Regions from separate parts of the Mahella australiensis 50-1 BON genome, predicted to be linked through region 1. Evidence: a T-box and tRNA genes for the amino acid it is inferred to sense, from the RefSeq annotation. Region 1 holds a T-box; the other holds one or more tRNA genes.

Region 1 (5,090 bases):
ATCCATCGCAGGCGTAGGATATTTGAGAGGAGCTGTTCCTAGTACGAGAGGACCGGAACGGACGGACCGCTGGTGTATCAGTTGTACCGCCAGGTGCATAGCTGAGTAGCCAAGTCCGGATAGGATAAACGCTGAAAGCATCTAAGCGTGAAGCCAACCTCAAGATAAGATATCCCATAGCGAGAGCTAGTAAGACTCCAGAGAGACTAACTGGTAGATAGGTCAGAGGTGTAAGCGCAGCAATGCGTTGAGCTGACTGATACTAATAAGTCGAGGACTTGATCCAACGGAAGATGGCATTATGCGGTTTTGAGTGTGCAAAACAAGACCGGGTGACAATAGCGAAGGGGAAACACCTGTACCCATTCCGAACACAGAAGTTAAGCCCTTCAGCGCCGATGGTACTGAGCGGGAAACCGCTTGGGAGAGTAGGCCGTTGCCCGGTCTTTTTTATTTTTCTCCATCCATGTGCTTGTCTATTGCAGTGGCAAATGCTATAATAAATCGATAATTACTGAGACATACATATGTGATGCTAGGAGGAGAGAGCCGTTTAACGGCGTAACATGATGATTTTTGATATACAACTGGCTGATGAATTAAGCGCCATTGCGCATTTACCGGTTCAAGAAATAAGCGATATGTTGGAGATACCGCCGGACAGGCAATTGGGCGACCGAGCCTTTCCGTGCTTTAAGTTAGCCAAAACCATGCGGAAAAATCCTCAGCTTATTGCACAGGAAATCGCTGACCATATAAAAAAACCGAATTTTATTGAACGGATAGAAACCAAGGGCGCTTATGTTAATTTCTTTTTTAACAGGGCTGTATTTGCCCAAACAGTATTAGAAGATATTTTGAATAAAGGCGAGCGCTATGGTTCATCTGATAAGGGAAACGGAAGTGTCATATGCATTGATTTCTCGGCTCCCAATATAGCCAAGCCCTTTCATATAGGTCATCTTCGTTCTACCGTTATAGGGAATTCACTCTATAAGATATATGAATTTTTGGGCTATAAATGTATAGGTATAAATCATCTTGGGGACTGGGGCACTCAGTTCGGCAAGCTTATAACAGCCTATAAGCACTGGGGGATAAAAGATGACCTGGAGAAAGAGCCTATAAGAGCCCTATTAGATATATATGTGAAATTTCATGATGAAGCCGAAAAAGATCCTTCACTGGAAGACGAAGCACGCATGTGGTTCAAACGTATGGAGGATGGTGATGAGGAGGCTCTCAGCTTATGGCGTTGGTTTAAGGATTTGAGCTTGCGCGAATTCAATAAGATATATGACATGCTCGGCGTTAAATTTGATTATTATACGGGTGAAAGCTTTTATAACGATAAAATGGATAGGGTGGTAGAATTGCTCCAGGAAAAGGGCTTGTTGACAGAGAGCCAGGGAGCACTTGTCGTGGATTTAAGCCAATATGATATGCCGCCGTGCATGATAAAGAAAACCGATGGCACCACGCTTTATGCTACGAGGGATATAACAGCCGCCATATATCGCAAAGAGACATTTGACTTCGATAAATGCCTGTATGTCGTAGCTTATCAACAGGACCTGCATTTCAGGCAATTGTTTAAGGTTATAGAGCTTATGGGTTTTGATTGGTATGACAAGCTGTTTCATGTTCCTTTCGGGATGGTTAGCATGGAAGAAGGTACGCTCTCTACGCGCAAAGGACGCGTTGTTTTCCTCGAAGATGTGTTGCAAAAGGCTGTCGATAGAACGCTCGATATAATAAAAGAGAAAAATCCGGGTTTGGAAAATAAAGAGGATGTAGCAAAACAGGTTGGCATTGGGGCGGTTGTATTCCATGACCTCATAAATAATCGCATAAAGGATATAGTATTCTCATGGGATCAAGTCCTCAATTTCGACGGAGAAACCGGTCCGTATGTGCAATATGCTCATGCACGGGCTATGAGCATATTGGCAAAGGCGACGCAAACAATAACCGGTGAAATGGGAGGCGATCTACTTACAGAAGATGAGACACTGGAGTTGATAGATCTTTTGGCTCGCTTTCCGGAAGCCATAGAAGCTGCATGCCAGGCTAATGAACCATCTATTGTGGCACGGCATACTATAGATATAGCGCAGGCTTTCAATAAATTCTATAAAAACCATATGGTTATAGTAGAGGATGATGAGCTGCAAAGGGCAAGGCTTACGCTGGTATATGCCACAGCTCAGGTTATACGTATTGGTTTGGGCCTACTCGGCATACAAGCACCGGCTAAAATGTGATTATTGACAGATTGCCGGTAATGCTGTATCATATAACAAATACAATATATAAATACGATGAAGAAGAAGAGTACATCAAACTCAGCTCGCAGAGAGAGGATGCCTTGGCTGGGAGCACCCTTGAGCGTGAAGGATGGAAGACCGCCTTCGGAGTTGCATAAGCCGCTGGCCAGCGTTAGGGTATAATGAGAGGATACATATGTATCCATAAGGGTGGAACCACGGGAATAAGCTCTCGTCCCTGCTTGAGGGATGAGGGCTTTTTTGATAGAGTTTTTACATGTAGGGAGGAATTTGTTTGATAAAGATAAAGCTAAAAGATGGATCGATTAAAGAATATAGTGAAGGTATTACACCGGCTCAAATAGCAGCCGACATAAGCGCAGGACTGGCGAGAGAAGCATTGGCCGCACTTGTGAACGGGCAGGTAATGGATTTGAGCATGCCAATTTACGAAGATGCCGACTTGGCATTGTTGACCTTTGATGATGAAGACGGTAAAAAAGCCTATTGGCATACTACATCCCATATAATGGCGCAGGCTGTATTGAGGCTTTTCCCTGAGGCAAAGCTGGCTATAGGGCCGGCCATAGACAACGGCTTTTATTATGATTTCGATATCGATAAACCTTTTACGCCTGAGGATTTAATCAGTATAGAAGAAGAAATGCGAAAGATAATAAAAGAGGATTTATCGTTGGAGCGTTTTGAATTACCACGGGACGAAGCTGTAAAATTTATGCAGGAAAGAAACCAGCCATACAAGGTAGAACTTATAGAGGCGCTGCCCGAGAACGCCGTAATATCATTCTATAAGCAAGGGGAATTTGTGGATCTTTGCGCCGGTCCCCATATACCGTCTACCGGTAAGATCAAGGCGGTGAAGCTGCTCAGCGTTGCTGGGGCCTATTGGCGAGGAGATGAGCACAATAAGATGTTGCAGCGCATATATGGTATCTCATTTCCCAAAAAAAGCATGTTGGATGAATACCTCACTCGCATAGAAGAAGCTAAGCAACGCGACCATAGAAAATTGGGGCAGGAACTGGATCTTTTCAGCCTTCATGAGGAAGGGCCGGGCTTTCCGTTTTTCCATCCAAAAGGTATGATCATACGCAATGTGTTAGAAGATTTCTGGCGCAAAGAGCATAGGAAACACGGCTATGAGGAGATAAAAACGCCTATAATATTGAATAAAGAGCTGTGGATACAGTCCGGCCATTGGGACCATTATAAAGATAATATGTATTTTACTAAAATAGACGACCAAGATTATGCTATAAAGCCCATGAATTGTCCGGGTAGCATGATAATGTATAAGCGGACCATGCACAGCTATAAAGAGCTTCCCATACGCTTGTGCGAATTAGGTCTTGTGCATCGTCACGAAAAATCTGGCGTACTACATGGGCTTATGCGTGTGCGCTGTTTTACCCAGGACGACGCTCATATATTCATGTTGCCGTCGCAGGTAACCGATGAGATAATAGGCGTTATAGATTTGATAGATTACTTTTATAGTCTGTTTGGTTTTAAGTATCATGTGGAGTTGTCTACGCGTCCCGAGGACTCCATGGGCACCGACGAACAATGGGAGATGGCCACTGAAGCGCTTAAAGTAGCGCTGGGAAAGAAAGGCTTGGATTATAAGGTGAATGAAGGTGATGGTGCGTTTTATGGGCCTAAGATAGATTTTCACCTAGAAGATAGTATTGGGAGAACATGGCAATGCGGCACTATACAGCTTGATTTCCAGATGCCCGAGCGCTTTGACTTAACGTATATAGGTGAGGATAGCGAAAAGCACCGTCCGGTCATGCTGCACCGCGTTATATTTGGTAGCATAGAACGGTTTATCGCTATATTAACTGAACATTATGCTGGCGCTTTGCCAACCTGGCTGGCACCCGTTCAAGTAAAGATTTTACCCATAACTGATCGTTCGCTCGAATATGCACGCAGTTTACAAATGCACTTGGAAGAACTGGATATACGCACTGAGCTCGACAACCGCAATGAGAAGATAGGCTATAAGATAAGAGCGGCTCAGATAGAGAAAGTGCCGTATATGCTGGTTATCGGGGATAAAGAAGTGGAAAACGTCGCGGTGTCGGTGCGCTCTCGCTCCAAAGGTGATATGGGGAGCATGAGCGTGGATGATTTCGAAAACCTCATAAAAACTGAAATAAAATCGAAAAAAGCCATTGACTGATTTATGGTTTATATGATAAGATAATTGACGTAAAGAAGAAGCTATCCACTTCTCACCTTTCGGCTGGCGCTAAAAGGTTATTGATAGAATGTAAGCATTATATAAAGTGGGTAGTATATACCCGCTTTTATTTTTGCTTATTATTGAATAACCATATAGCGCCGGGATAGATGTATCGGGTAAGTAGAGGAAGCTCCTAAATTTTCGGAGGTGAAGCGTTATTTTTAAAGATTTGATGGTAAATGAGGAGATACGGGAAAAAGAGGTCCGCGTAGTCGATGTGGACGGTAAGCAGTTGGGTATTATGCCGCTTCGTCAGGCGCTGGAATTAGCGCAGAGAAAGCAGTTGGATCTCGTAAATGTGGCTCCTCAGGCAACTCCACCTGTATGCAGGATAATGGACTATGGTAAGTATAAGTATGAAGCCATCAAACAAGAAAAGGAAGCTAAGAAGAATCAAAGGATAATAGACATCAAGGAAATCAGGCTTTCCACTACTATAGAGGAACACGATATAGATGTGAAAATAAAGAATGCTATAAAGTTCCTTAAAAACGGCGATAAGGTGAAGGTGACAGTGAGGTTCAGAGGCAGGCAGATAACTCATCCGGATA
Region 2 (5,090 bases), 1.5 Mb from region 1:
ATTGACTTTTACGCCCGGACCCATGGTAGTAGCCAGTACTACACTGCGCACATATGTGCCTTTAGCTGACGAAGGCTTTGCTCTTAAAATGGCTTCCATAACCACTCTAAAATTATCGGCTAACTTCTCTTTGCCAAAAGAGACCTTTCCTATCGGCACATGTATTATGCCGGATTTATCCACCCTGTACTCTATCTTACCGGCTTTGGAATCATTCACGGCTCGCTCTATATCCATAGTGACAGTGCCTGTTTTGGGATTGGGCATTAAACCTCTAGGACCTAATATTCTACCCAAGCGACCTACCAAGCCCATCATATCCGGCGTGGCTATAGCCACATCGAAATCCAACCAACCTTCATTCTGTATCTTAGCGACAAGTTCCTCAGCGCCTACATAATCAGCTCCAGCACGTTGTGCCTCTTCAGCCTTATCGCCTTTGGCGAATACTAAAACCCGTACATTTTTGCCTGTACCATGAGGCAAGACCACTGTTCCTCTCACCTGCTGGTCAGCGTGCCTCGGATCAACGCCGAGTTTGACAGACAATTCTACTGTTTCATCAAATTTTGCTTTGGGCAACTTTAGCAATATGTCCAAAGCCTCTTCCAAATCATAGGACGCAGTCTTATCATACAGGCTTAATGCCTCTTTATATCTTTTGCCTCGTTTCATAAAATAAAACCTCCTTGTGGTAATATCGGAGCATATCCTCCCACTGTTTTGTATTAGTCTTCTACTACTATACCCATGCTGCGAGCAGTACCGGCTACCATGCTCATGGCAGCCTCTAAGCTTCCCGCATTTAAATCAGGCATCTTTAATTCCGCTATCTTGCGTATAGTCTCCTTGCTCACCTTGGCGACCTTTTCTTTGTTTGGACGACTGGAACCTTTTTCTATGCCGGCCTCTCTCTTCAATAAGACGGCGGCTGGCGGTGTTTTGGTTATAAAACTAAATGAACGGTCAGCATATACGGTGATTACCACCGGTATAATAAGCCCTGCCTGATTGGCCGTGCGTTCATTGAATTCTTTACAAAATCCCATTATATTAACGCCATGTTGCCCCAAAGCCGGTCCTACAGGCGGAGCAGGCGTAGCTTTACCAGCCGGTATTTGCAATTTTACAATAGCGGCTACTTTTTTAGCCATTCATATCACCTCCAATTGAAATATTATATCTTTTCTAGTTGTACAAAATCAAGCTCTACAGGCGTATTTCTACCAAACATAGAAACAGCAACGCGCGCCTTCTGTTTGTCATAATCTATATCTTCTATTTTACCTATAAAACTCTCTAATGGACCTGATATCACCTTTACGCTGTCGCCTACGCCAAAATCGATATGCACCGATACTATATCTATCCCCATCTTTTCGATTTCTTCGTCGCTGAGCGGTATAGGCTTAGAACCCGGTCCTACAAAGCCGGTGACACCTCTGGTATTCCTGACAATATACCATGTTTCATCGGTCATCACCATTCTGACCACAACATAACCTGGATATACTTTGCGCATAACAGAACGTTTGACCCCATCTTTTACCTCTATCTCTTCTCTCATAGGTACCCTAACATCCAATATAAGGTCTTGCAGCCCTCTGTTCTCTATAATTTTTTCCAGGTTGGCTTTTACTTTGTTCTCATAACCCGAATAGGTATGCACTACATACCATTGCGCATCCTGTTTTTCTAGCTCCGGCATAGCGGTATCTGGCTTAGCCATCCTCCTTTATGATATAATAAGCCTGAATATTCTTTCCAGGCCAAGATCTATAATGCCGAATACTATTGCAAAACCCAGTACCACTACCAGCACTACGCCAGTATATGTGAGCAATTGATGCCACGTGGGCCATACCACCTTTTTCATTTCGGCATACACATCTTTAAAATAACCTATCAGGTCAAAACGCCTGCTTTTCGGTTTTTTATCAACCTTAACATTAGTACTTTTTTCTTTTACCATTTCCATTTTACCCTATCTCGTTTCTTTATGAACGGTATACTGGCGGCAAAATCTACAATATTTTCTTAACTCCAGCCTATCTGGATCGTTCTTTTTGTTTTTCATTGTATGATAATTCCTTTGCTGACACTGCGTGCAAGCAAGAGCTATCTTTACGCGCATATTCACACCTCCATAAACATATGCAATTTACTTTATCATATATACAACTTCATGTCAAATAGAAAAATTAAGCCACCACTACGTGCGGCAGCTTAATTTCCTAGTTTACGGTTTATTCTATAACCTCGGTGACAACTCCGGCTCCTACCGTTCGGCCGCCTTCTCGTATTGCAAATCGCAATCCTTCTTCTATCGCTATCGGCGTTATCAGCTGTACTTCCATTACTATGTTGTCGCCAGGCATTACCATCTCTACCCCTTCGGGTAATTGTATCGTACCTGTCACATCGGTCGTCCTGAAGTAGAACTGTGGCCTGTATCCGTTGAAAAACGGCGTATGCCTACCCCCTTCTTCCTTGGTCAGCACGTATACCTGCCCCTTGAAATGCGTATGCGGATGTATGCTGCCCGGCTTGGCCAATACCTGCCCTCTCTCTACTTCTTCTCTCTGTATGCCCCTTAACAGTACGCCTACGTTGTCCCCTGCTATCGCTTCGTCCATCGTCTTGCGGAACATCTCTATACCCGTCGCTACTGTCTTCCTCGGACGGTCTGTTAACCCTACTATCTCTACTTCTTCGCCTACTCTTAATCTGCCTCGATCTACTCTGCCTGTAGCCACTGTGCCACGCCCGGTTATCGTGAATACGTCTTCTACCGGCATCAGGAACGGCTTGTCTACATCCCTCTCGGGTGTCGGTATATATTCATCTACCGCATCCATAAGTTCAAGTATCGGTTTTACCCATTCGTTATTCGGGTCTCCTCCCGCTTCTAATGCCTTTAGTGCCGACCCTTTTATTATCGGTACTTCATCTCCCGGGAATTCGTATTCATTTAACAGATCCCTTACTTCCATCTCTACTAGCTCTATCAGTTCGGGATCGTCTACCATATCGGTCTTATTCAAAAATACCACTATATATGGCACTCCTACCTGGCGCGCCAGCAGTATATGCTCCCTGGTCTGCGGCATGGGACCGTCGGCTGCCGATACCACCAGTATCGCTCCGTCCATCTGCGCTGCGCCGGTTATCATGTTCTTAACATAGTCGGCGTGCCCTGGACAGTCAACGTGCGCATAGTGCCTCTTCTCGGTCTCGTATTCCACGTGCGCCGTGTTTATTGTGATGCCCCTGGCTTTTTCTTCGGGCGCTTTGTCTATCTCATCGTATTTGGTAGCCTGCGCCCGGCCAAAATGTGCCAGCGTCATCGTTATAGCTGCTGTCAACGTCGTCTTGCCGTGATCGACGTGCCCTATTGTACCTATATTTATATGCGGCTTGCTTCTCTCAAATCTTTGCTTTGCCATCTCTTGTTTCCTCCTCTATGTATTTTGTTTTATGAAAACTCAACCTGGCGTATCTTTAAAAATTAAACAAAAATGGAGCCCATGACCGGGATTGAACCGGTGACCTCCGCCTTACCAAGGCGACGCTCTGCCGACTGAGCTACATGGGCATATCCTGTGGAGCGGGAAACGGGAATCGAACCCGCGACACCCAGCTTGGGAAGCTAGTGCTCTACCCCTGAGCTACTCCCGCTCGATAATCGCACATCGCTATTTATTATACCACATATGTATATAAATGCAATACCAACCGCCGATAATTTTTTCAATGCACCCTAGTGATATCAGTATCCACACACTTTTCTAATTTTTTCTTTATCCTTTGCATAGCATTATCGACTGATTTTACGCCCTTATCCAAATAAACAGCAATCTCCTCATATGTTCTACCCTGGAGATATGAGCGAAACACATTTAGCTCCAATGAGCTCAGTGTCTGCTCTATTTTAGAACGCAAACGCATCGCACTTTCTTCGCTTATAACCATTTCTTCCGGATCGCCCTGCGGCTCTAACGCAATGACATCCATAAGCTGTCTTTCGGCCTCATCTTCATATATAGTTTTATTCAACGATACGTATGAGTTCAACGGTATGTGTTTCTGCCTAGTAGCCGCCTTGACAGCCGTTATTATTTGCCTGGTTATGCACATATCTGCAAATGACCTAAATGATACGGCCTTATCTTCTCTATAATTTTTTATAGCTTTGTACAAGCCTATAAGCCCTTCTTGTATTATATCCTCCCTATCTGAACCCTTTAAAAAATAAGTCTTTGCTCTGTTGTGAATAATGCTTTTATACCGCTCTATCAGACATTCTAAAGCCACGTCATCCCCTTTTTTGGCTCTGGACACCAACTCCCGCTCCAACACTTCTTCATCCTGCATATGCATATCGATGGCCTCAGAATCCATTTCCTTTCCTCCCGATATAGCTATTATAACAAACTATACGTTAATTATAGACAAGCTATTTTCATATGTCAAGCCTTTGCATGCTTATCTCGTACATAAGCATGCCGGCGGCTACTGAGGCATTGAGCGACGCGATATGCCCGCTCATCGGTATGCTGAGCAATACATCGCACTTCTCTTTTACCAATCGCCTAATGCCGCTACCCTCGCCGCCAATAATCAAACCTATAGGGCCTTTTAAATCCATGGAGCGGCACGGCCGGCCTCGCATGTCAGCACCCATTATCCACAGTCCGTCTTTTTTAAGCCTCTCTACAGTCTGGGCCATATTGGTTACGGCAGCTATATGAATATATTCCACTGCTCCTGCCGATGCTTTGACCACAGCGGCAGTTATGCCTATTGAGCGATCCTTCGGTATTATTATTCCGTGAGCACCCATACATTCGGCAGTGCGTATTATAGCCCCCATATTGTGCGGATCAGTTATGCCGTCCAGCAAGAGCACAAAGGGGTCCTGATGCTTTTGTGCAGCCGCTTCCAATATATCCTCTATCTGAGCATAAGTATATGGCGCCACATAAGCTACTACGCCCTGATGAGCACCTGTAGCCGAACGCTTGTCCAATTGAACCCTTTCAATTTCTTGAACAGATATACCCCGGCTTTGGGCCAGGGACTTTATACAG

Evidence for each region. A T-box is a leader RNA that pairs with one kind of tRNA and senses whether it is charged. The one in region 1 lies ahead of thrS (threonine--tRNA ligase), so its partner is inferred to be a tRNA-Thr.
Region 2: it has a tRNA-Thr gene. The T-box ahead of thrS (threonine--tRNA ligase) is inferred to sense a tRNA for this amino acid. The anticodon was not compared.

Annotation. Positions count from the first base shown of each region.
Region 1 covers NC_015520.1:639,053-644,142, forward strand. Annotated here, with positions in the region: rRNA gene MAHAU_RS02975 (23S ribosomal RNA) at 1-286, shown strand, start outside; rRNA gene rrf (5S ribosomal RNA) at 329-445, shown strand; gene argS (arginine--tRNA ligase) at 567-2,264, shown strand; T-box leader at 2,313-2,510, shown strand; gene thrS (threonine--tRNA ligase) at 2,563-4,476, shown strand; gene infC (translation initiation factor IF-3) at 4,712-5,090, shown strand, end outside.
Region 2 covers NC_015520.1:2,301,236-2,306,325, forward strand. Annotated here, with positions in the region: gene rplA (50S ribosomal protein L1) at 1-675, opposite strand, end outside; gene rplK (50S ribosomal protein L11) at 729-1,154, opposite strand; gene nusG (transcription termination/antitermination protein NusG) at 1,178-1,729, opposite strand; gene secE (preprotein translocase subunit SecE) at 1,736-1,978, opposite strand; gene rpmG (50S ribosomal protein L33) at 1,985-2,134, opposite strand; gene tuf (elongation factor Tu) at 2,247-3,446, opposite strand; tRNA gene MAHAU_RS10830 (tRNA-Thr) at 3,520-3,595, opposite strand; tRNA gene MAHAU_RS10835 (tRNA-Gly) at 3,604-3,678, opposite strand; gene sigH (RNA polymerase sporulation sigma factor SigH) at 3,751-4,401, opposite strand; gene rlmB (23S rRNA (guanosine(2251)-2'-O)-methyltransferase RlmB) at 4,463-5,090, opposite strand, start outside.